3 regions of the Cobetia sp. 1CM21F genome follow, and region 3 is predicted to be linked to each of the others. Evidence: predicted binding sites of a transcription regulator. Region 3 holds the regulator's gene; each other region holds the start of a gene.
What was found. The regulator PhoB, encoded in region 3, activates phosphate uptake and scavenging genes when phosphate is short. The targets are predictions, from matches to a motif close to TGTCATANNNNTGTCANA.

Region 1: the regulator PhoB is predicted to act here: its motif matches at 6,489-6,506, upstream of MSG32_RS12315 (CYTH domain-containing protein).
Region 2: the regulator PhoB is predicted to act here: its motif matches at 3,583-3,600, upstream of MSG32_RS15175 (PhoX family phosphatase).

What each region holds. Positions count from the first base shown of each region.
Region 1 is NZ_JALNTQ010000003.1:217,911-228,265, reverse strand. It holds gene MSG32_RS12340 (hypothetical protein) at 1-90, opposite strand, end outside; gene MSG32_RS12335 (HAMP domain-containing sensor histidine kinase) at 95-1,651, opposite strand; gene argA (amino-acid N-acetyltransferase) at 2,740-4,050, opposite strand; gene MSG32_RS12325 (inorganic phosphate transporter) at 4,233-5,516, opposite strand; gene MSG32_RS12320 (TIGR00153 family protein) at 5,557-6,237, opposite strand; gene MSG32_RS12315 (CYTH domain-containing protein) at 6,713-7,723, shown strand; gene MSG32_RS12310 (ion transporter) at 7,875-8,921, shown strand; gene MSG32_RS12305 (L-threonylcarbamoyladenylate synthase) at 9,065-9,688, opposite strand; gene MSG32_RS12300 (PHP domain-containing protein) at 9,754-10,355, opposite strand, start outside.
Region 2 is NZ_JALNTQ010000005.1:88,030-98,384, reverse strand. It holds gene ppk1 (polyphosphate kinase 1) at 1-1,114, shown strand, start outside; gene MSG32_RS15175 (PhoX family phosphatase) at 1,351-3,492, opposite strand; gene MSG32_RS15170 (3-deoxy-7-phosphoheptulonate synthase) at 3,748-4,908, opposite strand; gene MSG32_RS15165 (sigma-70 family RNA polymerase sigma factor) at 5,636-6,190, shown strand; gene MSG32_RS15160 (anti-sigma factor) at 6,169-6,879, shown strand; gene folM (dihydromonapterin reductase) at 7,034-7,747, opposite strand; gene MSG32_RS15150 (FAD-binding oxidoreductase) at 7,801-8,595, opposite strand; gene ubiD (4-hydroxy-3-polyprenylbenzoate decarboxylase) at 8,682-10,151, opposite strand; gene rho (transcription termination factor Rho) at 10,323-10,355, opposite strand, start outside.
Region 3 is NZ_JALNTQ010000004.1:77,087-87,441, reverse strand. It holds gene cysZ (sulfate transporter CysZ) at 1-359, shown strand, start outside; gene phoR (phosphate regulon sensor histidine kinase PhoR) at 562-1,884, opposite strand; gene phoB (phosphate regulon transcriptional regulator PhoB) at 1,892-2,581, opposite strand; gene ubiA (4-hydroxybenzoate octaprenyltransferase) at 2,805-3,695, opposite strand; gene MSG32_RS13575 (chorismate lyase) at 3,763-4,341, opposite strand; gene MSG32_RS13570 (FAD-dependent oxidoreductase) at 4,660-5,859, shown strand; gene MSG32_RS13565 (HU family DNA-binding protein) at 6,110-6,385, shown strand; gene MSG32_RS13560 (hypothetical protein) at 6,559-6,915, shown strand; gene MSG32_RS13555 (DUF2780 domain-containing protein) at 7,056-7,472, opposite strand; gene yccS (YccS family putative transporter) at 7,663-9,915, shown strand; gene recG (ATP-dependent DNA helicase RecG) at 10,065-10,355, opposite strand, start outside.

The DNA.
Region 1 (10,355 bases), on a different contig from region 3:
CATGGTGATATTGGTCAGGGCGCCACAGGCGCTAAGCGTACTGAGCAACACGCCTGCAGCCAGGCGCATCAGTAGTCGTTGACCCTTCATCACTTCAGTTCCTTGCGTGCTTGATGGCATTCAATGACGCCATTTCATGTGGTGTGGACTGCTGATCCGCTCCGGCGGCATCCCTGTCTGCCTGCAGTTCATGCTCACTGCCTTCCCCTGACGTCAGCGAGCGACTCGGTGTCGGCAATGTCAGCCGGAAGCAGACATCCGCCTTGGGGTCATCCACCAGCGCCAATTGACCAAATTGGGCGCGGGCGCTGTCAGCGGCGACCGAGAGACCGATGCCCGAGCCCTTGAGCGGGCCCTTGCGCTTCACCGCGCCCTGATAGAAGGGCTTGAACAGGTGGTCACGGTCCTGGGCGGCGATGGGTTCACCGCTGTTGGCGACTTCGATGATCAGCTTGCGACGCTCCTTGCGGGCTCTCAACCACAGGTCACCGCTGTCTTCGCCGTAGGCGATGGCATTGGAGATCAGGTTGTCGAGAATACGCCCGGTACGCGGCCTGTCCGCCTCCCAACTGAGGCTGGCAGGCGGAAGATGCACGCGCATGCCCTTCTTTTCCAGTGCCAGGCGATGTTTTGCCAGCACTTCCTTGAACACTTCATGCACATCGAAGCGGCTCTGTTCGAGGCCCTGATTGTGCTGCAGCAGATTGTAGTCGAGGAGTTGCTCGATCAGCTTCTGCAATTCCTTGCTGGAGTCATCCAGCAGGCCAAGAATCTCGGTCTGGTGCGGACTCAGCGGCCCGGCGACCTCGTCGATCAGCAGGCCGGTGCCTTCGCGGATGCTGGCCAGCGGGGTCTTGAGCTCATGCGACATGTGACGCAGGAACTGCTGCTTCTGCTCCTCGAGCTCATCCAGACGGGTCGACAGCCAGTTGAGACGCTCGCCCAACTGCACCAGCTCCGCCGGCCCCTTGATGACGATGGGTCGCTCGCTGTCGGTACCGCTGCCCAGGCCATTGATGCGGCGCTCCAGCTGCCGGATGGGACGGATGATCAGCCAGGTGAAGAACAGCATCAACAGCAGACTGATGGAGACCAGCGCGGCGGTCTGCCACCACAGCTGATTCTTGACCTGGGAGGCGCGGGCGCGGATGCCTTCGATACGCGCATCGACGAGTTCACGTGTGGAGTTGAGCAGGCCGCTGGCCTGGATCGAGAAGGGCCCGAAGTCTTCCAGATGGCGACTGACCTGGTCGACGCTCATCTCGGGCATGCGCTCGAGCTGTGACAGCGTCGCCTTCAACTCGCTGACGCGGGGGTCCCCCTCGCCCAACAGGCGCGCCTGCTCATCCAGCAAGGTGCGGAAGCTGTTGGCCTTGTCGGCGTAGATCTTCATCAGATCGGGATTTTCCAGCACGGCGTACTGGCGGGCGCTACGCTCCATCTCGACGGCGAGATTGGTCAGCGTGCGGGCGCGGCGGGTCTGGTCGACGGCCTGGCGGGCACTGACATCCGCCAGTTCCGACAACTCCGACAGCGCCTGCCCTGCTTGAAACATGAGCACGGCAATCGGCAGCATCACCACCAGAAATGCCATCAGAACCAGCTGCGGCAGCGAGCGGGGACGCCAGCGTCGTGACACTGTGGAGGCCATGGAAAGAACTCTATGCAAGAAAGGGGTGGTCATCATCGAATCACGTCTTCCTAGAATACCAGAGTTCACCAGCGTCCATCGCGGTTGCCAGTTCGTTAATAAATATGACTCTTATTCAAATCATTACGCTGCCACGAGACAAACCGCCCCATTGGCAACGTTTCGCATGAAATTGTTGGCCATTCAGCGCTAGACGCACAAAAAAAGAGGGCCGGCATAGCCGGCCCCAAGTACGCAGGGAACTGAAGGGTCAGTCATCACGTGGTGCCTCTGGTACCTGGAGACCAGAGGCACTACGTGATTGGCGGGTCTGACAGGTGGTCTGCCTGTCAGTCCCGGGAGAAAAGAACGTCACCTGGTGGTCGTTCCAGGTCAGTTGACGTTCACGCCGGACAGCGTCCGCGCTCCCTATCGGATGTGAAGCAGGGGGCAACACATCGCAATGTGGATGATCGAGTCGGATGGCTTGCCGACTTGCCCGCCTCGATCGTCAATTCGGGGATGACGGCAGCCAATCTCTCCGGCTACCGCATCGGTTTCGGGCATCCTTGCCCGGGCGTCCTTGCCCTCAAGATACTGTCCATGCCCACCAGGGGCCGTACCTGTCTCATCGCAACCTGAAGTCACACATCGCGTGGAGCAGACGCTTGGCCTGTCAGCGATCACGGAGCGCACAGGGTAGTGAGTACCGTCATCGCTGGAAGGCCAGAGAAAGGGCCGGTGATGCACCGCATATCTCTTGCTCACGGTACCTATTGCCAAAGGCGTGCCATAAACGCGAAAACATATTACAAAACAATGCCTTGAAATAGCGATCACGACGACAGGCATGCCAATGTTGCCCAGGGCGGCACACAGAGTCGTGTTTTACTGGCCGATTCGTCGCGATTTGCCAACACATATACGGGGCATGCTATTTTTCCCTTTTGAATCAACATCTTGAAACGTCTCCTTTGCAAGACAATCCCGCAAGGGGTGGGGGAAAACTGCGACACCTACGCAAGAACACCCGCTGATCAGCCCTCATCGAGGGGGTCATCAGCGGGTGTTCTCTGGGCGATTCACACTGACAGGCAAGAGAGGTGTGACTAGAGCGACTTGAGCAATACCTTGGAGTTACGCGCCGAGTTGTAGGCCTCGCGACGCATGGGCGGCAGGTCTTGCAGGCCGGCCGACACGAAACCGTGCTCGATGAACCAGTGGACGGTATGGGTCGTCAGCGCATACAGACGCTCGACGCCGGCGCGACGCGCGCGCAGCTCGATCTCGGCCAGCAGCTGCTCTCCGCGCTGTCCGCGGCGATAGTCATCATGCACGGCCACGCAGGCCAGTTCGCCCATGGCGGCGTCACGGCTGAGGTGCAGCGCCGCACACCCGATGACCATGCCATCGCGCTCCAACACCACATAGTCGTCGATCTCATGTTCGAGACGCTCCCGCGAGCGGGCCACCAGGATGCCACGCTGCTCCAGCGGCCCCAGCAGCGCCAGCAGACCACCGACATCCTCGAGGCGCGCCTTGCGCAGCTGCTCGTAGCCCTGACGCGTGATCATGGTGCCGATGCCGTCACGGGTGAACAGCTCGCCCAGCAGGGCATCACGGTCGCGCCAGCTCAACAGGTGAGTGCGCCCGACGCCGCGCCGTGCGGCGCCACAGGCAGCGGCCAGATGGCGCGACAGCTCGCTGTCGTCATCGCGGGGCGGCGCCATCAGCGCGGCTTCCTCCGGATTGAGCTGACGCAGCAGCTCACCATCTTCGCCGAACAGGCCCTCCCCTTCGCCAAGCAGGATCAGCTTGTCAGCGGCCAGCGCCACGGCGGCGTGTTCGGCGACCTCAGCGGCGTCCAGATCGAACACCTCGCCGGTGCTGGAATAGCCCAGCGGCGGCAGCACGACGATGGCCTGCTGCGAGAGCAGCCCCTGGATCGCCTCACTGCGCACGCGGCGCACCTCGCCACCATGCAGGAAGTCGACGCCGTGACGCACACCCAGCGGCTTGGCCATCACCAGATTGCCGGAGACGGCGGAGAGCTCCACGCCATGCAGCGGCGTATTGGGCAGCCCCTGGGACAGACTGGCCTCAAGGCGCAGACGCAACGTGGCGACCTGCTGCTCCAGATGGCCGAGAATCTCGCGCGTCACCACCCAGCGGCCCTGATGACGGTCCGCCTCGATACCGGCAGCCTGCAACGCCTCGGCCACCTGCGGGCGCACCCCGAACACCACCACCAGCTTCACGCCGAGGGTATGCAGCAACGCCAGATCCTGTATCAACTGCGTTCGTCGTGACGAGGACAGGGCATCGCCCTCGATCAGAATGACGAAGGTGCGGCCGCGATGGGCATTGATATAGGGAGAGGAGTTGCGAAACCAGTCCGCGAAGGGGAAACGCGTGTTCAAGAGCCAGCTCCGGGCAGGAGAGAGGGAAAATGGCATGTCAGGCATGCCCATGAATCATCATATCAGCGCCGCAGCCTGCACGGCGAGCGGTGCCCCCTGACATCCATGTGTCAGACACGAGAAAGGCGACCCGAAGGTCGCCTTTCTCGTTTTTCCAATTCAGCTCTGGATCATGCGTCGGCTTAGCCGAACATGCCCTTGAACATGAAGAAGAACAGGATCGACAGGATCGCGCCGGCCGGCAGAGTGATCAGCCAGGACATCACGATGGTGCCGATCACGCGCAGGTTGAGCGCTGCCATGCCGCGTGCCAGACCCACCCCCAGCACCGCACCGACCAGGGTGTGGGTGGTGGAGATCGGCAGGCCGGTGCCGGAGGCCAGCACGACGGTCGAGGCGGCGGCCAGCGTGGCCGCGAAGCCGCGTGACGGCGTCAGCTCGGTAATGCCGGTGCCGACAGTGGCAATGACGCGACGACCATAGGTGACCAGGCCGACGACGATACCGCCGCCACCCAGCACGAGGACCCACCACGGCATGCTCGCCTTGGCGCCGATCTGACCGGCAGAGTCGACGACGCTGATGATGGCCGCCAGCGGACCGACCGCATTGGCCACGTCGTTGGAGCCGTGGGCGAAGGCCATCGCACAGGCGGTGAACATCATCAGCAGGCCGAATACCTTCTCGACGCCGCTGAAGTCGAAGTCGTCACCGGTGGCGCGATTCTTCTCCTTGAGGCGTGAACGCGCGACCTTGCGCTCCATCAGCACGCCGATACCCATCACGATGGCGCCGATGACGACGGCCAGCAGCAGGCTGGATTCGAAGCTCAGGTGCAGGCCGACATGCTTGAGGCCCTTGACCATGGTCACCATCGAGATGATGAAGCCGACCAGGAACATGTACATCGGCACGTAGCGCTTGGCGGCCGCGAACGGGTCTTCGTTGTCGAAGATCAGCGTCTGCACGGACTTGAACAGCACGAAGGCGATGGAGCCCGCCAGCAGCGGCGAGACCAGCCAGGAGGCCGCGATCTGACCGACCTTGGTCCATTCGACGGCATCCACGCCCAGACCCGCAGCGGAGAAGCCGACGATGGCGCCGACGATGGAGTGGGTGGTCGAGACCGGCCAGCCCTTCATGGAAGCGATCAGCAGCCAGATACCGGCGGCCAGCAGCGAGGCCAGCATGCCGTAGACCAGGAACTGTGGATTCTCGATCAGCAGTGACGGGTCGATGATGCCCTTGCGGATGGTGTCAGTCACCTCACCACCGGCAAGCCAGGCACCGAGGAATTCGAAGATCACGGCGATGATGATCGCCTGCTTGATGGTGATCGCCTTGGAACCTACCGAGGTTCCCATGGCATTGGCGACGTCATTCGCACCCACACCCCATGCCATGAAGAAACCGAACAGACAGGCAAGAATGACGAGCACATCGCCGTATTGAGCAATGATGGACATAGAAGACTCTTGGACAGATGGCAGGACGTCCTGATGGCGCTCAGCGCGCCATCAGGATCTGCAGTCGGGTACCGACCTTTTCCGCTTGGTCAGCCACATCGCCGACCCAATCGATGATCTTGTAGAGGAAGATCACATCGACGGGCGGGAGACTGGCTTCTAGCGAGAACAGGGTCTGGCGGATGGCGATCTGCTGTTCGTCGGACTGCTTCTCGAGCTCATGCAGCTCGTTGATCAGCTTGTCGACCAGCTCGCTCATGTTGCGCCCGAAACCGGACTCGACGAGGTCTTCCAGTTCACCCAACGCACGACGCGCCTGGCAGACCGATTCGACCGCAGTCTTGAGATACTCACGCATGGCGGGCACCAGTGCGGTGGGTATCTGCATATGACGACCCAGCATGATCCCGGCGATGTCCTTGGTGACATTCGCGATGGAATCCTGGACATGGATCAGCTCGAGAAGGTCGGAGCGCGAGACCGGCAGGAACAGCGAGTTGGGCAGGTTGAGACGCAGCTGCGTCTTCAACTCGTCCGCTTCACGCTCCAGACCACTGATGGTCTTGCGAATGCTGGCTGCCTGCTCCCAATCACCCTGCTCGCAGGCGTCGAAGAAGGTCAGCAAGTGCTGGGCGCACTCGTCGGTCTTGATGATGTGGGTGTGCAGCGCCTTGAAAGGCGAGCGCCCGAACATCGAAGAGAAAGGGTTGGTCGTTACCATAGTGGCCGTCGGCGTTAAGGATTGACGCGCGGAGTGTAGCAAAGCCTTTGTGACGATCACATAACTTTCATCGTAACGTCATGATACCGCCATGCTGTTGTCATTCACGCAACAACAGCGGCAGTTCGGGGGAACACGAAGGATTCCAGAAGAGAGATTGTCATGCAGCGGCAGGACCCGTGGTCGCTGGCTTTATCCACTGTTCGTAATATAACCAAGGACGTGACGACAGGCAATTGCTGTCACTTCAATGTCATCATGCTGTCATATAAGTGTGATTCTGCCGACAGGCCGATATCCCGCATGCCCTTCCGCCCTCCCCGTGCTTGCCTTGCCGCGGGCCAGGCGCGAGCATGAGACACACGAGCCTTCACCACCATGCACCACGCTTGCCGAAGGCTCTGCGGTCCTGGCGCCGCTGTCACCCTCATCCGTCAGCATCTGTCTTCTTTCATCCGTACAGGGAGTGCCCATCATGGCGCAGGAAATCGAACTCAAACTGGCACTGTCTCAACCCGTCATTGATCGCGATGCCATTCTGGAGACACTGGCGAGCATTGCAGAACTGGCAACGGTCGCCCCCAGGCGGCGCTGGCTGGCCAACACCTACTTCGACACCCCCGAGCATGCGCTGGAGCGCGCGCGCATGGCGCTGCGTCTGCGCCAGAGCGGTGAGGATGCCGACAGCACGGGCGCCCTGCGCCAGACGCTCAAGACCAGCGGCGAGAGCCATGGCGGACTGCATTCTCGCGGCGAATGGGAGTGGGAGCTGCCCGAGGGCCAGACCGGCCTCGACCTCGACGGCCTGCGTGGCCTGCCGCCCTTGCAGGCGCTGGAAGACGGCGCCCGCGAGCAGCTGCTGAGTGCACTCGCGCCCAGTTTCAGCACCGATTTCGAGCGTCATGCCTGGCAGATCGACGTCAAGGCGACACGCAGCGACGAGAATGTGAGCGACGAGCAGGTCACCGTCGGCGTCGAGATGGCGCTGGACCTGGGCGCGGTGAAGGCCAGTGGTCGCGAAGTGGCCATCCAGGAGATCGAGCTCGAGCTGACCGGCGGCGAAGAACTCGCCCCCGAGGTGAGAGAAGGCGTGCTCTGGCAGCTGGCGGATTCACTGGCCAGCCGCCTGGCACTGCGCCCGGCAGATGCCAGCAAGGCCAAGCGCGGTGCGGCGCTGCGGGATGGCGAATGGCATGAGAAGACGCTGGATACCGCTGACCCCGGCGCGCTGCTGTCCGCCGCCATCGATGCCCTCGATGCCCACGCCGACCGCCAGGCGAAAGACGACCTCAAGTGGCACGCGCATGCGCTGGCCGCCCTGTCGGCCCTCGCATCACGACTGGCCGCCAGCCAGCATCCCGGCCATATCCACGCGGTGGCGCTGGTCGAGGCGCTGGAAAGCAGCGACGGCGACGCCTCACAGGACTGGGCGACTCGCGACTTCGGCCAGCACAGCCTGTCACTGCTCGCGACGCTGCGCGGCTGAACCTCAAAACGACACTGACTGCCCAGCCGCCAGGCGCTAGACCACTGGCTGATGGACAACAGCCGGGCAGTCACTGAAGGTCACACACTGAGACATCCCCGATACGCCCTGACATTCATCCGGCGTCGTCACGCCCGTCAAGGAAGCCTGCATGCCTGAACGCCAGGGCCCTGCCAATGAATATGGCAGCACGCCGCAAAGCCCCCCAGCGACACCCTCGCACCCCAGCGACTACGAGCCCGCCACGGGCCGCCTGCGCGCGCGGCTGTTTCACTGGATCTTCGAATCCGATACCAAGGCGGCCAAGGCCTTCGATATCGGCCTGATCCTGATGATCTTCGCCAGTGTCGCCGTGGTGATGCTCGACAGCGTGCCCTCGCTCAATGCGCAATACGGCGAGCTGTTCCGCATCATGGAGTGGGGCTTCACGATCATCTTCACGCTGGAATACGCCGTCCGCCTCTACTGCCTGAAGCATCCCGGCACCTGGGCCAAGGGCTTCTACGGCGTGCTCGACCTGCTGTCGATTGCCCCCACCTGGCTGTCGCTGCTGATACCGGGCGCCCAGGCCCTGCTGGTGGTGCGCGTACTGCGTGTGCTGCGTCTGTTCCGCGTGTTGCGCCTGATGGCCTTCGTCGGCGAGGGCCGCATGCTGGTCGAGGCCATGACGCGCAGCCGGCGCAAGATCCTGCTGTTCTTCATCACCGTGCTCAGCATCGTCACGGTATTCGGCGCTCTGATCTATCTGATCGAGCCGCCCGAGGCCGGCTTCACCTCCATTCCCAAGGCGCTCTACTGGGGCGTGGTGACGCTGACGACGGTGGGCTATGGCGACATCGCGCCCATCACGCCGCTGGGGCAGTTCATCTCGGCGCTGATGATGATTCTCGGCTACTCGATTCTCGCCGTACCCACCGGGGTGTTCTCGGCCGAGGTTCTCAACGGCCTGCGCATGCAGCAGACCAGCGACGAAGCCTGCCCGGGCTGTGGTCGTGAAGGCCATGATCGCAACGCCAAGTACTGCAAGTTCTGCGGCACCTGGCTGGACGAGGATACCCGCGACCCGCGCGAGCCTGAACCTGAGACAGAGCCGGATCCCGAATCTGCGCCTGACGCAGAGACGCCATCGGACGATCAGCCAGAACCTCCCGATAGCGGGCCTCCCGAGAGCGGGCCTCCCGACCGCGACCGCAGCTGACGAAGCCGAGAATCACTCAGCACACGACAACGCCCGGAAATGACAATGCCTCAGAAATGACAACGCCCCCGCGACCGCAAGGTCCGGGGGCGTCTTCGTATGCCAAGGCGATGTCAGCGCCGTGAAGCGCTACGCTGTCGCGATCACTCCGTGAAGCTCGAGATATCGCCGCGCCCTTCGCGCACGATCACCGGCGGCAGCTCGCGCAGGTCCACCACACTGGTGGTCTCGAAGCTGCAGGCGCCGCCGTCGATGACCAGATCCAGCGCGTGTCCGAAGCGCTCGCGAATCTCTTCGGCGTCCGTCATCGGCAGTTCCTCGCCCGGCGGAATCAGCGTCACGCTCATCAGCGGTTCGCGATGGGTTTCCAGCAGGGCGTGGGTGATGGCGTGGTCCGGCACGCGCACGCCGATGGAGCGACGCTTGGGGTGCAGCAGCAGGCGCGGCACTTCGGAAGTCGCCTGCAGGATGAAGGTATAGGCGCCCGGCGTGTGACTCTTGAGCAGGCGGAAGATGGCGTTGTCGACCTTGGCGTAGGTGCCGATTTCCGACAGGTCAGAACACACCAGGGTGAAGTTGTGCTTGTCGTCCAGCTGACGCAGGCGCTTGATGCGCTCGATGGCCTTCTTCTCGCCCAGATGGCAACCCAGCGCGTAGCCGGAGTCGGTCGGATAGGCAATCACGCCACCCTGCTGGATGATGGCGACGGCCTGATCGATGAGGCGTTTCTGGGGATTTTCGGGATGAATCTGGAAGAACTGTCCCATGCGGTGCTCCTTGCGTCTGGGCGCCAGCCCGGCAGGCGGACTGGCGTCACGGTGATCTCTTGATATCACATGGAGGCAGCGTCGGCCGCAAAAAAGGGCGCGATGCGCGGATGACACCACACGGGCGGTACCTTGGTGCGGGGCGGCGGACTCATACTGCCGGGTGCCAGCGGGCCGCCGGGGAAGTGGAAATCACTGCCGACGGAGGCGTAGAGCCCCAGCTCATCGAGCTGACGCGCCAGGTCACGCGCGCGATCGATATTCTGGAAGCCGCTGACCAGTTCCGCGCCTTCGCCACCGGCGGCAATGAAGTCACGCAGCAGCTCGCCACGCTTGGTGCGGGTCAGCTTGTAGCGCATCGGGTGCGCCATCACGGCGATACCGCCATCGGCACGCACCCAGCCCACCGCCTCTTCCATCTCCGGCCAGTGCGCCTTGACGTCGCCTTTCTGGCCCGCGCCAAGGTGCCGTTTGAAGGCGTCCTGCAGGTTGCGTGCAATCCCGGCCTCGACCAGCGCGCGGGCGAAATCCGGGCGTGACAGCGGGCGGTCGCCTGAGCCACTCAGCGTGGCCTGTTCCCGGGCGCGCTCGAAGGCATTCTCGAGCCCGAGCTTTTCCATGCGCGTGGCGATCTCGTGGCTGCGTCGCTCACGCGCCTCGTGCTGCT
Region 2 (10,355 bases), on a different contig from region 3:
CGCCCCGTTCACTCCGGGCATTCCCAAGGCACTCAAGGGCGACAACAGCCTGTTCGATGCGATCCGTCGCGAGGACATCCTGCTGCATCACCCCTTCCAGTCCTTCTCCCCGGTCGAGAACCTGCTCGCCGAGGCGGCGCGTGACCCGAACGTGCTGGCCATCAAGCAGACCCTCTATCGCACCGGCGCCGACTCCAACATCGTCTCCTCGCTGGTGGAAGCCGCACGTCAGGGCAAGGAGATCACCGTGGTGATCGAGCTGCGGGCGCGCTTCGATGAGGCCGACAACCTGCAGCTGGCCTCACGCCTGCAGGAAGCCGGCGCCATCGTCATCTACGGCGTGATGGCCTACAAGACCCACGCCAAGATGCTGCATATCGTGCGACGTGAACACGGCGAGCTGCGTCACTACGCGCACCTGGGCACCGGTAACTACCATGCCAAGACGGCGCGCCTGTACACCGATTACAGCCTGCTGACCGCCAACGAGACGCTGTGCGAGGACGTCCACAAGGTCTTCCAGCAGCTGACCGGCATGGGCAAGCAGCGCAATATCGAGAAGCTGCTGCACGCGCCTTTCACGCTGCATGAGCGCATGGTGGAGATGATCGACCGTGAAGCGCGCAACGCCGAGAAAGGCAAGCGCGCCCACATCATCATCAAATGCAATTCACTGACCGAGCCCAAGCTGATTCGCGCCCTATACCGCGCCTCGCGGGCTGGCGTGCAGTGTGACCTGATCATCCGCGGCGTCTGCTGTCTGCGCCCGGGCGTGCCGGGGATTTCCGACAACATCCGCGTACGCTCGGTGATCGGCCGCTTCCTCGAGCACACGCGTACCTTCCACTTCCACAATGCCGGCCAGCCGGAAACCTGGTGCTCCAGCGCGGATTACATGGAGCGCAACATGTTCCACCGCGTCGAGACCTGCTTCCCGCTGCTCGACAAGAAGCTGGCCCAGCGTATCCGCAAGGACCTGGACACCTATCTGGTCGACAACTGCCAGAGCTGGCGTCTGGAAAGCGATGGCCACTACACCCAGCTGGATGCCGGCGACGCGGAACCGATCAGCGTGCAGGAAACCCTGCTGTTCGCCTACGCCGCCAAGGCCTGATCGCGCTCGCCAAGGTCAGCTCTCAAATCAGGTCAGCTCTCAAATCAGATGAGCTAAAGACAGACCGCTGGACTCTCGGCCCTCACGCTTGCGTGGGGGCCGTTGTCGTTGGCCCTCCCCACCCGCTTGATCGACCAAGCGCCCTCAAGCGAAGCGGGGCCAGGTTCAGGCGCATGAAAAAGCCCCCGTATCATCGATACGGGGGCTTCGCGTTCACACCTGACGCGCGGCTTACATCAGACGCCGATCTGGCCGCCATCTTCGCGCTGGATGACCACGGTCGCGGCGCGGGCACGCACGCTGCCATCGGTCTCGGCGGTGGCATCATCGCTCTGCGGCCAGTTGGCCGGATGCTGGATGTTGATGAACATCGCGGTCTTGTCCGGGGTGGTGAAGATCCCGGTGACTTCACAACCGTTCGGGCCCACCGCGAAGCGCTTGAGCTGCGCCTGGTTGTCGGCACCGATCACGGCCGCATCTCCCTCGGCCTGCTCGAGACCTGCCGGCACGACCGCCAGCAGCTGGTCATTGGTGACCTCGGTGATGCCTTCGTAGCCGTTGTCGGTCTGGATCCACAGGATGCTGTCCTGTCCTTCGCGGCCGTCGAAGTAGAGGCCATCGGGACTGGCGAACTCGTTCATCTCGGTCAGGCCGGACAGGTTGTCGGCATCGCTGGCCGCTGCGCCGAACACGAAGATCTCCCAATCGAAGGCCGTGTGATCGCCCGCTTCACGCCAGCGGATGATCTGACCCGCTTCGTTGTTGCCACGCGGATTGGCCGCGTTGGTCGGCGCGGTCTTGTAACCGACACCCGGCTCCTCGATGGCGGTGCCATCGTTGGTGAAGGCGGCATCAGTGCCTTCCTCGGTGCGCTTGGAGTTGTTGGTCAGCGTCATGTAGACCTCACCGGACACCGGGTCCACCGCACCCCACTCCGGACGATCCATCGGGGTCGCGCCCATCAGGTCAGCCGCATCGGTGGTGTGGATGATGATGCCAGCCAGGTCATCGGCCGCAAGCCCCAGTGCCTCGGCCAGGGTGCGACCATCCTTGGTCACGGCGTCCGGCGTCAGCTTGAGCCACGTGCCGGTGCCATCGGCGGAAAACTGGGCGACATACAGCGTGCCCTTGTCCAGGTACTTGTCGCCGATCGCCAGGCGGTCCTTGAAGTCACCGGCGCCACGGGCATCAGCGGCGTCCCACTTGGCGTCCGACACGAACTTGTAGATGTACTCGTTGCGCGAATCGTGACCGGAGTAGAAGACCACCGGCTCACCCTCGACCAGCTTGCCCGGCCAGCAACCTTCGTGACGGAAGCGGCCCAGCGCGGTGCGCTTGATGGCCTGCTCGCCGGTGTAGGGGTCGATCTCGACGATATAGCCGAAGGTCCGCGGTTCGTTGCGGTAATCCTTGTCGGCGCTGTCTGCCGTCGGCGTGTTGTCGAAACGCGCGAACTCGCCATCGACTTCACTGGCATCCCCGGCGGCGGTTTCCCAGCCATAGCGGCCACGCTCGGTCTCGATGCCGATGCGGTTGTCATCGAGCTGACGATCGCTGCGCTTGACGAAGTAGCCCGGCCAGTTCTCTTCGCAGGTCAGGTAGGTGCCCCACGGGGTGTAGCCGTTGGCGCAGTTGTTGTTGGTACCACGGGTGCGCATGCCATCCGGCGAGAAGGCCGTCTTGACGTAATCGCTGCCCGCTACCGGGCCGCTCAGCTTCATTTCGCTGGCGCTGGTGTAGCGGCGGTTGTAGCGCGAATCGCCCACCACTTCCCACTTGCCGTTGCTGGCCTTCTTGACCTCGACGATGGTCACGCCATGGGCATTGATCTCGGTGCGCACTTCATCGGCCGGACGCTTGCCGGAATCCGCATTGGTCGCGCCGCCCTTGGGTGCCCACAGAGCATCCTGATCGATGTATTCGTTGTTCATGACCAGCAGGAAGTTGCTGGAGGCCGTGTCGTCACTCAAGGCGAAGTTGTGCATGCCATCGTGATGCATGCCGACGGTGTTGAGCTGGATCTCCGGCGTCATCGCCAGGTCCTTGCTCCACTTGGGTGCCTTGGCATTGAGCGGCGTACCCCACGGCGCCAGCACCTGTGCGGTATACCCCTTGGGAACCACGACTGCATCCGTGCGTGAACCCTTGATCGATTCGAAGGCCAGTGCCAGAGCCGTCTTCTCGCCCGCAGCGTTGCTGGCGGCGTTGGCCGTGGTGCTCAGCCCCGCAAGACCGAAACCACCCAGCATGCTGGCAGCCGCCATGCCCAGGCCACCCTGCAGGACACGACGACGCGAGATGTGTCGTTCGATGACGGATGAGAACGTCTCGTTGCTGCTGGGATTAAGCAGGCGATGGTCTTCGATTTCCTTGCTCATGTCGCTTCCCCGTAGTCAGGTTTCGGGTTGTTCTGTTCAGGCATGCCCCTTGAGGGCATGCCGAAGGCAACAAGAGTGATACGCGAGCCCGATGACAATTCCGTGACGAACGGGCAACAAGGGCAAGAGACGACAGCGCCCAACGGCCTTTCGACCGTTGGGCGCTGGGGACTTCAGGACAAGCCGACAAATTCAGCAAACATCAGGCAAGCGCGACGTCATCCTTCCATCGAGGCGCGAGTCTGGCGTTTGATCTCAGGCCTCGCGCAAGCGCTCGGCGGCCAGGCTCAGCAGGTGCTCGGTGGTTTCCCAGCCCAGGCATGCATCGGTGACGGACACGCCATGACGCAGCTGGGAGAGCTTCTCCGCTGCCGGCAAGGCCTGCTTGCCTTCATTGAGGTGACTCTCGAGCATCACGCCGATCAAGGCATCATCCCCCGCCAGGCGCTGAGAGAGCACATCCAGCATCACTTCGCTCTGGCGGCGGTGGTCCTTGCGGGAATTGGCGTGGCTGCAATCGACCATCAGACGCGGCGTCAGGCCAGCGCCTTCCAGCTCACGCCGGCAAGCGGCCACCGAGGCGGCGTCATAGTTGGGCTGGCCATGGCCGCCGCGCAGCACCACATGGGTATGCGGGTTGCCCGCGGTCTCGATCAGCGCCGGACGTCCGCTGTCATCCATGCCGAAGTGGCGATGCCCATGCGCCGCCGCCCCGATGGCCTGCACGGCGACCTCGACGCCTCCGTCAGTGCCGTTCTTGAAGCCCACTGCACAGCCGAGGCCGGAGGCCATCTCGCGATGGATCTGCGACTCGGTGGTGCGGGCGCCGATGGCCGCCCAGCCGAGCAGGTCTTCCAGGTAGGCGGCGGTCAGCGGCTGCAGCAGCTCCGTCGCCACCGGCAGGCCCAGCTGGTTGATCTCGCGCATCAGCTCGCGTGCCTGACGCAGGCCGGTGGCCATGTCATCGCTGCCATCCAGATGCGGATCATAGGCCAGCCCCTTCCAGCCCACCGTGGTGCGCGGCTTCTCGACATAGACACGCATCACCAGCTTGAGGCGATCACGTACCTGCGGCTCGATCACCGCCAGGCGCTGGGCGTACTCGCGCGCGGCCTTGAGATCATGGATGGAGCACGGCCCGACCACCACCAGCAGACGATCATCGTCGCCGGCGAGAATGGCGTTGATCTCATCGCGATGCCGGCGAATCTGGCCGGCCAGGTCGGCGTCCACCGGCAGCTGCTCGCGCAATTCGCTGGCGCTGGGCAGGGCTTCACGACTGATGCGTCCGGGTGTGGTCGGTGTCTGGGCGGCATCAGAGCGGGTCACGGTGGCGTTCTCGGCAGTCAAGGGGTCAACAGTGGCGTCGGCAGTGTGCGGGTTGGCGGTCAACACGCGTTCAAGGCTGGCGTTCATGGTCTTCTCTCCTGTGATGAAGCCTTGGCTCCATCACGCAATATTCATTCTGACAGACAGGGACTTCGCGAATCGTCACCCCGGTGTTGCTCGCCCTGCCCCGCGGTGACAGCGGAAAGAGGCAGGACGCCGCTAAATCGCCAGCGCCAATAACCATGCACGACCCGAGCGGAGGCAAGAGAAAAGCGGGTAGTCAGGATAGTGGTGCGCATGGTCATTCCTCTCGTCATTCATGCTGCAATCATTGTCGGCACGTTAGGGTGACATGCCTCTCGTCATGGATTTCGCAAGGCCCGAAACGCAAGAACCCCCGGCCGTGGCTGCGACCGGGGGTTCTTCAAGGTGGTGGCAGCCCGTACGAGACAGGCGCGCCGTAACCTCAGGCGCGCCCCTGTGTAAACCAATACCAATAGCCGGCCGCACACGCCGCCGTCACGACCTGGCCCGAAGGGCAGGCAGCGACAGTGAACGGGCGGTGGCTGGTGGTCTGATTCATGGGTCGGGCCGGTATCCAGTAGTGACGATGAAAATGGTGATAGGACTATCCTTGCACTCCAGATCGTCCTGCGCAAGCGTGAACCGGCAACAAACCTTTGCCCGCACGCATAAAGAAGGGCTATCAGCCTGAAGTGGCATCAGTATAATCTTTGGTTGTCGAGCAACATGATCGGCAACACGCATTCGTCCAGCGGTGCCTGACACCGCGCCCACAGCTTGGAATGCATGCATGCAGGATTCCCGAAATGATGCACTGATTGAGTATCTGTCGGGATGCGCCCGGCAGGATGCCAAGGCACTGGATCAGCTCTATCGAGCAACCAGTGCGCATCTATACGCTCAGTTGCTGCGTATCTTGAGACATGAGGCATCCGCGCAGGATTGTCTTCAGCAGGTCTACATCCGGGTATGGGCCGCCGCCGCCCAGTATGACGCCGGCCGCGCCCGCCCGATGACCTGGCTCGGCACCATGACCCGCAACATCGCCATCGACTGGATACGTCGACAGCGACCCAGCGAGCATGACAGCGATGAATTGATCGCCGCCATGCCGGGGCGGAGTGATATCGAGGCAGATGTCGACCTGGCCCAGCACAGTGGTGAACTCCACCAGTGCCTGGCCGAGCTGAATGACGATCAACGCCGCGCCCTGGAACTGGCCTACTTCGAAGGCCTCACCCACCAGGATCTGGCCAATCAACTGGACCAGCCCTTGGGCACCGTCAAGAGCTGGGTCCGTCGTGGACTCGAGAGGTTGAAGACATGCATGAGTCATTTGATCTGAGCGACCCGGAACTGCGCGAAGCCGCAGCGGGCGAATATGCGCTCGGCACATTGACACGCGACGAGCGCGCGGCATTCGAGTCACTGCTGGCCGTCAGCCACGACCTGCAACGTGATGTGGAGCGCTGGCGCGAGCATCTCAACGTGTTCAATGAACAGCTTCCCCCCGTCACGCCACCGGCCCATGTCTGGCAAGGCATCGCCGAGGCGACGGGCACCGCCCGTCAGCCCTGGTGGCGTCGCCTGGGCCTGTGGCAGGGTATGACCGCCACGGCGTTCAGCCTGGCGCTGGCAGTCACCCTGACCTTCAGCCTGGGGCACAACGCGGGCATGGAGAGCGACTACGTGTTCGTGGTCAACAACTCTGACAGCAGCCCCGGCTGGATCGTCAACGCCTCCCATTCGGGCGAGATGATGGTGCAGGCCGTCAGGCCCGAAGCGCCGGCCCCCGGCAAGGTCTGCGAGCTGTGGCTGATGGCCAAGGATGGCAAGGAGCCGATGTCACTGGGCATCCTGCCGCACTCCGGCACCATGAAGGTCGAGGTGCCCAAGGAGTATCTGGCCGCCTTCCCCGACAGCGACCTGGTGATCACGCTGGAAAGTCCGCAGGGCGCCCCCTCCGGCAACCAGATGGGGCCGACCCTCAAGAAGGGTCAGCTGACGCCGGTCGAAGGCCGCCATATCCTGTAAGCGCTTCGCTGGTGCAGGATGTCGCGCCAACGAAAAAAGCCCCCGCTGAGAAGCGGGGGCTTTTTAGTGCGGTGCTCATATGCCCAATGTCGTGTCGTGAGCGTCAGGTCTTGGATACCAGAAGCGATGGCCTAAAGACCACTGACGCAAGCTATCAGCGCAGGTGGCGGCCACCATCCACCGGCAGGGTCGTGCCCGTGACATAGGGACTATCCAGCAGATAGCGCAGTGCCTGCCAGATGACGCCGGGCCCGGGCACCTGCTGCATCAACGACTTGGCACGCGCACGCTCGGCATAGTCATCATCATCGCCCGGGCGCAGCATGATCAGCGCCGGCGCGATGGTGTTGACCTGTATGCGTGGCGCGAACATCGACGCGAACGACAAGGTCAGGTTCTCGAGTCCCGCCTTGCTGGCCGCGTAGGCCGCATGCTTGCGCGAACCCTTCTGGACCACGAAGTCACTCATGTGGACGATGTCCGCCTGCGTCTCGACTCCGGCTTCCAGCAGATCGCGCAGCGCCAGATTGATCAGGTACGGCGCCTGCATGTGGACACGGAACAGGTGCTCGAACAGCTCGCCCTGCCCCTCGCCGTCGCCATCCGGCGCCCAGTCGCCGGCATTGTGCACGATGGCCCGCAATGTCGGAGTCAGCTCACGAATCGCCGCGATGAAGGCCTGGATGCCTGCCTCGCTGGAGAAATCCGCCTGCACGGTGCGAATGCCCAGCGCGCGCAGGGCGTCGAGCTCTTCCCGCTCGCGTCGATAACTGATGATGACCGGATGACCATCATCGATCAGTCGCTCGGCACAATAGCGCCCCAGACGCTGGGCGCCACCGGTGATCAGTATCGGAGACTGACTCATTCACTCGACTCCTTCAGGCAATGTCAGGCGGCTTCAAGCAATGTCAGGCTGCCTCAGGCAGAGACCAGCGCCGGGTCCAGCAGCGGCTCGCGTGGCGCATAGCTGAACACATCGGAGCTCAGCGCGCTGGCCTCGACCCCCAATGGCGTCAGCGCATCGACACAGGCATAGACCATGCCCGGCGAGCCGGACAGATAGACGCGCTTGCCCGCCATGCTGCCCGCGTGCTTGCGCAGCGCCTCATCGATACGCCCCAGATGGCCATTGAAAGCGGCCTCGACACCGGCCGCTTCCAGCGCGCGATGGTGGGCATCACCGACTTCCGGCGCTTCTTCCAGCACCGGGAAATAACGGAAGTTGGGCTGACTGGCGGCCCAGTTGAGCGCCGCACTCTCCAGATACAGATCACGTCGCTCGCGCGCCGCCCACCACAGTTCGATGGGCTGGGTCAGGCCACGCGCAAACGCCGCCTGCAGCATGGCGTGCATCTGCGAGAACCCGGTGCCGGCACAGATCAGCACGATGGGGCTGGGGTCGTCGAGGTCCAGCACGCACTCGCCACTGGGCAGACGCAGCTCTAGTTGATTGGCCGCGACCAGCAGGCTGCGCAGACGCGCGGAATTGCTGCGCTCCGGCCAATGCTGGATATGCAGCTCGAGCACGCCATCATCACTGGCGGCATTGGCGATGGAGAACGGTACCCAGGTGGTGTCATCGAGCTTCATCTCGAGATACTGGCCCGGCGCGTGCGCCAGGGCCTCGGGACGTGCGGCGAAGCGCACACGAAACACGTCCGGGGTCAGATCTTCCACACTCTCGACATGACAGGTCAGGGTCCGCGCCGTCATCGTATCCTCTTGTTATCTGATGCCTGCCGCCAGCGCGCCGCGCAACGACAGGGTAAATGCATGGGTGTTGATGGTCTGTCGCGGAATCAGTCCAGAATGCCCAGACTGTCCCAGCGTTCATCGACACGGGATGTGATCTCTTCGCTCATCACGATGGGCTCGCCCCACTCGCGGTCCGTCTCGCCGGGCCACTTGTTGGTCGCGTCCATGCCCATCTTGGAGCCAAGACCCGCCGTTGGCGAGGCGAAGTCCAGATAATCGATCGGCGTATTGTCGACCAGAACGGTATCACGGCTCGGGTCCATGCGCGTGGTGATGGCCCAGATGACATCTTCCCACTTGCGGGCATCGACATCATCATCCAGCACGATCACGAACTTGGTGTACATGAACTGACGCAGGAAGCTCCAGACCCCCATCATCACGCGCTTGGCGTGGCCGGGGTACTGCTTCTTCATCGTCACCACCGCCATGCGGTAGGAGCAGCCTTCCGGCGGCAGATAGAAGTCGACGATCTCCGGGAACTGCTTGCGCAGAATCGGCACGAAGACTTCATTGAGCGCCAGGCCGAGAATCGCCGGCTCATCCGGCGGACGCCCGGTATAGGTGGAGTGATAGATCGGGTCGCGCCGATGGGTGATGCGCTCGATGGTGAAGACGGGGAAGGTCTCCACCTCGTTGTAATAGCCGGTGTGATCGCCGTAGGGGCCTTCCGGTGCCACGTCATCCGGATACAGATAACCTTCCAGGATGATCTCGGCGCTGGCCGGGACTTCGAGATCCGACAGGCCGCATTTGACCAACTCGGTGCGCGAGCCGCGCAGCAGACCGGCAAAGGCATACTCGGAGAGTGAATCCGGCACCGGCGTGACAGCGCCGAGGATGGTGGCCGGATCGGCACCCAGTGCCACCGCGACCGGGAAGGGCTCGCCCGGATGGGCCTTCTGCCACTCGCGGAAGTCCAGTGCGCCGCCACGGTGTGCCAGCCAGCGCATGATCAGGCGATTCTTGCCGAGCTTCTGCTGACGATAGATGCCGAGGTTCTGGCGCTCCTTGTGCGGACCGCGCGTGATCACCAGCGGCCAGGTCACCAACGGCGCGGCATCCCCGGGCCAGCAGTGCTGGATCGGAATCATGTCGAGATCGACATCATCCCCTTCCAGCACGATCTCCTGACAGGGCGCACGCTTGACCTTCTTCGGCCCCATGCTCATCACCTGCTTGAAGATCGGCAGCTTGTCCCAGGCATCCCGGAAGCCCTTGGGCGGCTCAGGCTCCTTGAGGAAGGCCAGCAGCTCGCCGACTTCGCGCAGCGCCTCGACGGATTCCTGCCCCATGCCCAGCGCCACGCGCCGCGGCGTGCCGAACAGATTGCCCAGCACCGGCATGCTGTGGCCCTTGACGTTCTCGAACAGCAACGCCGGACCACCCGCCTTCAGGGTGCGATCGCAGATCTCGGTCATCTCCAGATAGGGGTCCACCTCGGCACGAATGCGCTTGAGTTCGCCCTTCTCTTCCAGCGCCGCGATGAAATCGCGTAAGTCTCGATACTGCATGGGAGTTTCCGCTCGGCTTGATCAAGTCCCGAGCATACCATTGCCAGCCGGCACTCGGCAGGTCAGCAACGCAAGACGCCCACTTCCCGGGCGGGAAGTGGGCGTCCTGGCAAGCACATGGCAAGCACCTGTCGAGAGCATGGCCAGCCAGCCGGCTGGGCCAAGTATCGATCAGCGGCGCTTCATGGCCTCGAAGAACTCGAG
Region 3 (10,355 bases):
ACTCGCTGGGGCGTGAAATGGCCAAGCTGGGCTACTTCATCCCACGCATGATCGCGCTGTTCATCATCGGCTTCATCCCGGGCCTGAACCTGCTCTCACCGCTGTTGTGGGGGCTGTTCTCGGCCTGGAGCATGTCGATCCAGTACCTCGACTACCCGATGGACAACCATCAGGTCAGCTTCGGTGACATGAAGCAGCGCCTCAAGGCGCGCTGGTGGCCCTCACTGACCTTCGGCGCCGCGGTGTTCGTCATGACGCTGGTGCCGCTGGCCAATCTGCTGTTCATCCCGGGCGCCGTCGCCGGGGCGGTACTGATGTGGCAGAGCCACTACCGTCAGTTGCCGGCGCCGCGTCGTTGAGACAGCCTGTCGCAGAGCTGGCTTGTCGCTGAACTGATTCGTCGCTGAACTGGCTCGTCGCTAAGTTGGCTCGTCGCTGAAATAGCCGCAGCGTCGTCTGATTGACCAAACGAAACGCCCCGCAGTCGCCTCCTTTCGAGGTGGCTGCGGGGCGTTCTGCGTTGGGCTGGCGTTCGGGTCAGATCATCACGGAATCAGCCCATCACTGGGCTAGCGCACTGCTGGCCTGGGGAGCGCTCGCCTGACAGGCGCGCTCGTCGGGGAAGTGACAGCGGAAGCGCGCACCCTCGCCGGGGTGGCTGTCGATCTCCAGATGGCCCTGATGGCGAATCAGCACATGCTTGACGATGGCAAGCCCGAGGCCGGTGCCTCCCGTGGCGGTGCTGCGGCCCTTGTCGATGCGATAGAAGCGTTCGGTCAGGCGCGGCAGGTGGACCGGGTCGATCCCGTCCCCATCATCTTCCACCTCGACCAGCAGGCCCTGGTCATCCGCCTTCCAGCGCAGGGTGATATGACAGTCTTCGGGGGTGTAGCGCACCGCATTGAAGACCAGATTCGAGATCGCGCTGCGCAGTTCCTGCTCCTCACCGCGCAGAGACAGGCTGGCATCGGCCTCGATGGAGAAGGTGTGGCGCCCCTGGGACAGGCCTTCGGCGTCGTCGCGGATATGGCCGAGCAGGGCGCTCATGTCGATGCAGCGACCGTTGTCGGACAGTTCGTCGGTTTCCAGGCGTGACAGGGTCAGCAGGTCCTCGACCAGATGCTGCATGCGGTCGGTCTGGCTCTGCATCTGGCCCAGTCCACGCTGCCAGCGCGGTGGCAGGTCATCGGCGTAATCGGAGTAGGTCTCGAGATAGCCGGCCAGTACCGTCAGCGGCGTGCGCAGCTCATGGGAGACATTGGCCACGAAGTCGCGGCGCATCTCTTCCAGGCGATAGAGGCGGGTGACGTCACGCAGCATGACCAGGCGCTCGTTGTCACCGAACAGGGTGATGGAGATCTGCAGCGTCAGGTTGTCAGACAGCGGCGACTGGAGCGTCAGCGGCTCGCGGTAGGCCAGCCGATTGAAGTAGTCGATGAAGACGGGGTCACGCAGATAGTTGGTGATGTGCTGACCGCGGTCGTGGCTGGCCTTGAGACCGACCAGCTGCTCGGCAGCGCTGTTCCACCATTCCATGTCACCGTGGTTGTCCAGCATCACCAGGCCGTCGCGCATGGCCTCGGAGGATTCCTGGATACGGTTGAGGATGCTGCGCAGTCGCTCCTGAGCCTGACGCTGGCCCTTCTGGTAGCGGTAGAGACGATCGAGCAGGTCTCCCCAGACGCCATCGCCGGGCGGCGGCTCTTCATGGGGATTGGTGATCAGCCAGGTGTAGAGGCTCTTCAAGTGCTTGAGATGGACGAACAGATACAGCGAAAGACCCAGCGCCAGGCCCCAGCCCAGATGGCCCAGCAGGCCACCGATCAGGCCGAAGCCACCGGCAAGGTAGCCGAGGCGCCATAGCTCGTTGGTCCAATAGCGCATGAATCCCTCAGGCCTGAGCGCTGAAGCGGTAACCGGTGCCGCGGACGGTCTGGATCAGATGCTGATGGCCTGTGCCCAGCGCCTTGCGCAGGCGACGGATGTGCACGTCCACGGTGCGCTCCTCGACATAGACGTTGCCGCCCCATACCTGATCGAGCAGCTGGCTGCGCGTGTAGGCACGCTCCTGATGCGTCATGAAGAACTGCAGCAGGCGATATTCGGTCGGGCCGACATCCAGTGAGTTGCCGTGGGCGGTGACGCGGTGGCTGGCCGGGTCGAGCATCAGGCCTTCGACTTCCACCGCCTCCTCGACTCCCTTGGGAGTGGTGCGACGCAGCACGGCCTTGAGACGGGCGACCAGCTCGCGCGGCGAGAAGGGCTTGGTGATGTAGTCGTCGGCACCGGCTTCCAGGCCTTGAATCTTGTTGTCTTCCTCGCCCTTGGCGGTCAACAGGATGATCGGCAGCTCCGAGGTGGTCTCGTCACGCTTGAGACGCCGCGCGAGCTCCAGGCCACTGGTGCCCGGCATCATCCAGTCCAGCAACAGCAGATCGGGCTTTTCATCGACGACGATGGCGTGGGCGTCCCGGGCATTGTCTGCCTCCAGCACGCGGTAATCCGCCATTTCGAGGGCAACGGCGATCATCTCGCGAATCGAGGATTCATCGTCGACAATCAGTACGGTCTTGGAGCTCATCGCTAGATCCCATGCAGCAGTCGGCGCACGCGCCAGAATGACAAGTCGATGACGATTACAACCCGCTTATATGACAACGAGATGACAACTGCCAGCATGGCAGCTTGCACGCAAGCCTGCCAGCCGCCTTGGAGGCGCGGCAGGCAGGCATGAACCGTGGGCTGGGGAGCAACAGAGGGCAGGGGTCGCTTTAAATTAAATAATACTAATGTTTATGCAGGAGTCAGCTCATCGGCCAGGTCGCCAGGGCGATACCGGCGAAGATCAGCAAACCCGTCCAATGATTGTTGAGGAAGGCCTGGAAGCAGGGCGCACGCTCACGCTCCCGGATCAGACGTTGCTGCCAGACGAAGGTGACGGCGGCGGCGGCCAGCCCCAGCCAGTAGAAGATGCCCAGCGCCAGCTGCAGGCCGATGCCGATCAACACCACCAGCATGCCCAGCTGCAACAGGCCGATCATCAGCTTGTCGGCACGCCCGAACAGCACGGCGGTGGACTTGATGCCCACCTTGAGGTCGTCGTTGCGATCGACCATCGCGTAGGCGGTGTCGTAGGCCACCGTCCACATCAGGTTGGCCGCGAACAGCCACCAGCCGTAGGTCGGCACCTCCTCCAGCGTCGCGGCGAAGGCCATCGGAATCGCCCAGCCGAAGGCGGCGCCCAGCACCACCTGGGGCAGATGATGGAAGCGCTTCATGAACGGATAGCTGGCCGCCAGCAGCACGGCGACGATCGACAGCAGCACCGTGGTCAGGTTGGTGAAGCACACCAGCACGAAGGCGGCCGCGACCAGCCCCCCGAACAGCGTCAGCGCCTCGCGTTCCGAAATGCGGCCCGAGGTCAGCGGCCGGTCTCGCGTGCGCTCGACATGCTTGTCCCAATGGCGATCGGCGTAGTCGTTGATGACGCAGCCGGCGGCGCGCATCAGATAGACCCCGGCGATGAAGATCAGCAGGGTCGTGCGCTCGGGAATGCCATCTGCCGCCAGCCACAGTGCCCACAGGGTCGGCCACATCAGCAGCCAGGTGCCGATGGGGCGGTCCAGCCGTGTCAGGGCGAGGTAGTCGGCCAGTCTGGAAGGACGCGAAGCGGCGGAAGTGGATGACGCGGTCATCGGGGCTCCTGGGCGGATGGTAGTGGGCAAGGGAAGAGAGAGAAACGAGGCCAGTCGGCCGCAAGGCTCAGGCCAGCTGCAGCGCGTGCTGGAAGGCCGGTGTGAAGCCCTCCTGCACCAGCACCTTGAAGCGACCATGCGAGAACATCGAGCGGCGCATCCACAGGCTGGTGGTGCGGGCCAGCGGCCTGGGGCTCGAAAGCACCAGCGGGGCGCGGCTGACATCGATGGCGCTGCGGGTCAGGTCGGGCTGGCGAAACAGCCAATGGCCCAGCGAGCGCTCGCCCAGCGTCGAGAGGCGGTGACCGTGGGCCAGGTCCAGCGCCGCCAGCGAGCGTGCGATCACCCATGGCGTATCGCCATGACAGAGTGCCACTTCGCGCCGCCAGACATGCCGGCGTGGGCCGATGCCCAGCAGGCGCGCCTCATCCAGCCGCGCGGGGCCGGTGTCCTGCAGCAGCAGGCGCACGCGCAGGCCCTGAATGGGCTGGCCATCGCGTTCATCCTGCTGCTGCATGGCGCTGGCAAGACGCTGGGTCAGCGAGTCCGTCGAGGAGAGCCACGCCCACCAGCCGGCCGGCATGACACCCTGCAGTGCGGCAGCCGGCTGCCAATGGCGGCGCACCGCCGCCGAAGCAGCGGGCATGACGCGCGTGGGCAAAGGCCAGCGAGGCGCAGGCTGGCACAGGGACTCGGCTGACGAATGAGGCGCCTCACAGGTGGAGGTCTGTGGCGTGAGCGCTGCGTGATGAGGCTCGCCTGCTGGGCATCGGACCACGGTGAATTCCCTGTCAGGATGACGAAATGGCGAGTCTAGCATGGCCGGGCGGCAAGGCCTCCCGCTCAGGCATGCCTGCACTGCTGGCGGGCTGGTATGCTGGGCGCATTCATCGGCGTTCATGACGGACGCTGCTGGCGCTCTTTCATCAGCGCTTCCCTCGGATCGATCTCAGGAGATGGTGCCATGCGCGACCCTCGCACCCTTGTCATCATTGGTACCGGCATGGCGGGCATTGGTCTGGCGCGCGCGCTGCGTGCGCGTGACAAGGACAGCCGGCTGATACTCATCAGCCAGGACAGCGGCCACGATTACGCCAAGCCCATGCTGTCCACCGCCTTCGCCAAGAAGATGTCGGCCACCGATCTGTCGCGTCAGGCGCCGGTGGCGCTGGTGGACGAGCTGAATGCCGAGCTGCGTACCCATCAACGCGTCACTGCCATCGATGGTGATGCCCGCCAGCTATGGCTGGGCGAGGAATGTCTGGCCTATGACGAGCTGGTGCTGGCACTCGGCGCCGCGCCGCGTCGTCCCTTCCCCGTCGCCGCGGAAGTGGCCTCACGCGTGCAGAGCATCAATGACCTCGACGACTATGCGGCCTTCTGCGCGACGCTGACGAAGGCCCGCGAGCGCGGGGAAAACGGGCACGTGGTAATTGTCGGTGCCGGACTGGTCGGCTGTGAATACGCCAATGATCTGACGGCCGCCGGCCACTGCGTCACGCTGGTCGCGCCTGAGGAAACTCCGCTGGATGGGTTGCTGCCGCAAGCGCTGGGGCAGCGTCTGGGTGTGGCGCTGGATGGACTCGGTGTGACGCGTCGCCAGGGCGAGATGGTCGAGACCATCGCCGCCAGCTCAGGCGAGGAGGCCGAGCGCCAGGCCGCGCCGGTCGAGGTGCGTCTGCAGAGCGGTCGTCGCCTGACGGGCTCCGTGGTTCTGCTGGCCACCGGGCTGGCGCCGCGCATTCGTCTGGCGCAGGCCGCGGGCCTGAGCGCCGGCGGTGATGGCATCCGTGTCGACCGCCACCTGGCCACCTCACAGCCGCATATCTGGGCGCTGGGCGATTGCGCCAGTGTCGAGGGCGTCAATGCCATGTACGTTCAGCCGCTGCAGATGGCCGCGCGCACCCTGGCAGCCAACCTGTGTGGTGAGCCGAGCGTGCTCGACTGGAAGGCGTGGCCGGTGCTGGTCAAGACACCGGCCTTGCCGGTGGTGGCCTATCCGCCGCGTTCGGCCGTGGCACGCTGGGAAATCACCGGTGAAGGCGATGACCTCGAAGCGCGTGCACTGGATATGAACGAACGCTTGATTGGATATGCGTTGACAGGCGTCGCCGTTCGCAGGAAAGTCGAGCTAGCGCGGCAGGCGCCGCCGTTGCTAGGCTAGGCGATGCCATGATCGATGGTCGTAAATCCCTTGCTGCCAGCGCGGTCAGGCACGATAGTGAATGCTCCGTCAGACATGCTGCTCAGCGGGCGTCGTCTGACAGGTTGCTGCCATCGACAGGTTTGATACGGCAAAGCTTGCCGGGAGCGGATTGCGTCGCCGCCATACGCCACCGCTAGCAAGTGCAAGAACAACAATGGAAACGGCGGCTTGGCCGCCCGTGCAGAATGCCAAACCAGGAGGGCTTTTCATGCGCAAGCCAGAACTCGCTGCGGCCATCGCCGAGCGTGCGGATCTATCCAAGGACAAGGCCAGTCAGGTACTGAACGTGATTCTCGACGAGATCACTCATACCGTGGCCAAAGGCAATGACGTCTCACTGATCGGTTTCGGGTCATTCACCGTGCGCCAGCGTGCGGCGCGTACCGGCAAGAACCCTCAGACAGGCAAGCCGCTGACCATCCCGGCCAGCAAGACCGTTGCCTTCAAACCCGGCAAGTCGTTGAAGGATGCAGTGACCAAGTAACCTCGGCTCGTGCTTCAGCGCAGACCCGGGGTGGCTGTCGCCATGGCTTTCAATCGTCGTCATAAAAAGCCCTGTCGGCTGTCATGCTGATGCCACCGGTTCCGCCCTGCGGGGCCGGTGGCATTTTCATATGGCCTGCGTGACCGACGCTTCGCGATTCAAGGAATGACACCATGAAGCTCAAGATATTGCTGTGGGTGCTGGGTCTGCTGCTCAAGCGGGCCTTCAAGCGTGACCCCGAATTTCGTGCCGAGCTGGAAAAGCGTCCGCTGGACTGGGGTGTCGCGACCGAAGACATGAGCATCGCGCGTCACTACCGCATGTCCCACGCGGGCGTCACCACGGGCAGTGGCCTGCCGGTGGATACCGAGCTTGAGCTGCGCTTCGCCGATAGCGACAGTGCGGTGGCCTTTCTGCTCAAGCCTTCGCCGCGTGCCTTCCTGCAAGGTCTGATGGACCAGCGCGTGCGGCTGGTCGGCGATTCGGCCCAGCTCAACCGCTTGCAGTCATTGCTCAAGCGCATTCGCTGAATGACCCTGTGCCGTGCCTGCATGAACGAAAGACGCCCCGCTGAGAGAATCAGCGGGGCGTTGTTTTGTCACGAGCAGTTGTCGCGAGCCTTTACTTGCGAGGGGCTGTTCGAGAAGACCCTCTCAACGCCCTCGAGGCGTCACAGCAACTGCTTGAGGCCCGGAATGCCTTCGAGCACCTGATCGACCACGCCATCGCCGGCTTCTTCGCGCGCATAGCTCAGTGTCTCATCGGCCACGCCGCGCGCCTGGTCCATGTTCAGGTCCAGCCCCATCAGCTTCTGGCCCAGTTCCAGCGCACCGCCACCGCTGCCGCCGGTGAAGGCGCTGACGGCGCCCATCAGGCCGCCCATGAGGCCACCGCCACCGGACTCGGCGGCTTCCTCGCCTGCGCTGCCGATCAGGCCTTCCGCCCCCGGGATGGCGCCCAGCAGTGAAGCGGCCGGGCCATCCGGCCCCTGCTCACGCACGAACTTGAGAACCATGCCGACCGCCTGCTCGGCGATTTCCGGTGATAGCCCGAGGGAGCCAGTGACGCGTTCGATAAGAGGATGCATCGGTATTCTCCATGAAAGCCAATGAGGTCAGGAGTCTTCAGAGTGGCACGTCGCGGCGATTCGACATTCGACGCGCCCGCCAACGCTTGCATGCACCATGGCTCTCGGACACGGCAGAACGGGGTGTTATGCTAGCGATATAAATCTAAAGTCTAATGCGCTGCCCGGCGCCCTGGTCACGGAACACTTCATGACACGCTCTCTCCTGGACTCCCTCATGCACTCCCTGCGTCGTCTGTGGACGCTGGACGCCTTCAGCTATTCGCTACGCATGTTGATCGCGCTGGGTGGCGTGATGGCGGTGGGGTTCTGGCTCGACGAGATGGCGGTGGTGATTCCGCTGTTTCTGGGCGTGATCGCCTCGGGGCTGGCGGAAACCGATGATCACTGGCGCGGCCGACTGCGCGCGCTGGGCATGACGCTGGCCTGCTTCAGCATCGCCGCCGTCTCGGTGGAGCTGTTGTTCGGCATGCCGCTGCCCTTCGTGATCGGGCTGGCGCTGGCCACCTTCGCGATGCCGATGCTGGGCGCCATCGATGCCCGCTACGGCGCCATCGCGCGCGCCTCGTTGATTCTGGCCGTCTACACCATGATCAGTCTCGAGCAGCAGCATGGAGATGGTCAGATCGCGGTGCTGGAGCGCAGCCTGCCCGAATGGCTGCGTGAGCCGGGGCTGGGCATCAATCTGGTTCAGCCGTTGCTGCTGGTGATCGGGGCGTCCTGGTATGGCCTGCTCTCGGTCGTGTGGTGTGCGCTGTTCTCGCGCCAGCCGCTCAAGCACAGCATGGCGACGCTCTACCGTGAGCTGGGGCGCTACCTGATTCTCAAGGCGCAGCTGTTCGAGCCGCTGCGCAATGTCGATCAGTCCGCCCGGCGTCTGGCGCTGGCCGAGCAGAACGGTCGCGTGGTGGTGGCACTCAACCAGACCAAGGAGATGGTCTTCCGGCGCCTCGCCGGACGACGCGATACCACCAAGCTCGACCGCTACCTGCGCCTCTACTTCATCGCCCAGGACCTCCACGAGCGCGCCAGCTCCAGCCATTATCCCTACGGCCAGCTCACCGACGCCTTCTTCCATCACGACATCCTGTTCCGCTGTCAGCGCCTGCTGGAGCAGCAGGGGCGCGCCTGTCGCGGGCTCGGCAAGGCGCTGTTGATGCGCCAGCCCTTCGATGCCAGTGACAGCCAGCAGGCGCTGGAAGATCTCAACGCCTCGCTCGTCTATCTCAAGCAACAGCAGCGGCCCGAGTGGCACCATCTGATGCAGGCGCTGGAGGCACTGGCCAGCAACCTGCGCCTGATCGAAGGCCAGATCGCGCGCCTGAATGATCTCGAAGCCATCAGCAATGAAAGCGACAACAGCCTGCTGGACCGCTCGCCCCACGGCACGCGCGACATGTTCGAGCGTATCCGCAACCACCTGACGCCGCGCTCGCCGATCTTTCGCCATGCGCTGCGCCTGACCGCGACGCTGGTGGCCGGCTATGGCGTGCTGCTGGCGGTACACCCGACCCAGGGCTACTGGATTCTGCTGACCGGGCTGTTCGTGTGTCGTCCCAGCTACGGCGATACACGCCGCACGCTGGCGCAGCGGATTCTGGGCACGCTGATCGGTCTGGTCGCCGGCTGGGCGCTGATCAGTCTGTTCCCGGCGCCCACGATCCAGGCCGGGATCGCCGTGGTCGCGGGGGTGCTGTTCTTCGCCACGCGTGGCTCGCGCTATACCCTGGCCACCGCCGCCATCACGCTGATGGTGCTGGCGTGCTTCAATCAGGTCGGCGATGGCTTCGATCTCATCTGGCCGCGCCTGTTCGATACGCTGGTCGGTGGCCTGCTGGCCGGGCTGTCGGTGGTGTTGATCCTGCCGGACTGGCAGGGCCGCAAGCTCTATCGTCAGGCCGGCGTCAGCCTCAAGACCAGCGGTCGCTATCTGGGCGAGGTGCTGTCCCAGTACCGCCATGGCAAGCGCGATGATCTGGCCTACCGTCTGGCGCGGCGCAATGCCCACAACGCCGACGCGGCCTTCTCCAATCTGCTGGCCACGGCCCGCAAGGAGCCCGGCCACTTCCGTCGTGATGTCGAGCCGGGCTTCGGCTTCCTGCTCCACGCGCACACCGTGCTCGGCTATCTCTCGGCGCTGGCAGCGCATCGTGGCGAACTGGAATCGACCGCCTCGGCCAGCAGTGGCATCGAGACGCTGCTGCGCCATGGCGAGCGCCTGAGTCAGCAGCTGACGGCGTTGGGAGAGCAATTGGAGGCGGGCGGTGAGATCGCCGTCACGCTGGACAGCGAAGATGAGATCGCGGCACTGGAAGCCGAGGTCGAGCAGGTCGAATCCACCACCGGACGCCTGGCGCTGTCACAGCTGATTCTGGTGCTGCGGCTGTTGCAGCCGCTGGAAAGCGCCGGCACCCAGCTGATCAAGGCCAGCCGCGCCAGCTGATCTGTCCTGACTGATCTGTCCTGACTGACCGGTACTGAAAGACAAGTACTGACTGACCTGTACTGCAAGACAAGTGCTGTCTGAGCGACTGGCGCGGCTGGTTGGGTGATCGAGTACCTGGATGAACAGAGAAGCAGCGGACGGCGCGCTCAGACGGCGCCGTATTGCCCGGCCGCCTCGCCCAGCCAGCGGCGAATCAAGGGCTCCGCGGCCTGCGGGGCCTCGCTGAGGATGGCATCGGCCAGCGTGGTGGTCGGGGCGATCAGGTCACTGTCACGCTCGAGATCGGCGATCTTCATCCCCGCCAGCCCCGTCTGACGCGTGCCCAGCACTTCGCCGGGCCCGCGCAGCTCCAGGTCCTTCTCGGCGATCCTGAAGCCATCGGTGGTCTCGCGCATCACCGCCAGGCGCTGCTTGGAGTGCTGCGACAACGGCGGATG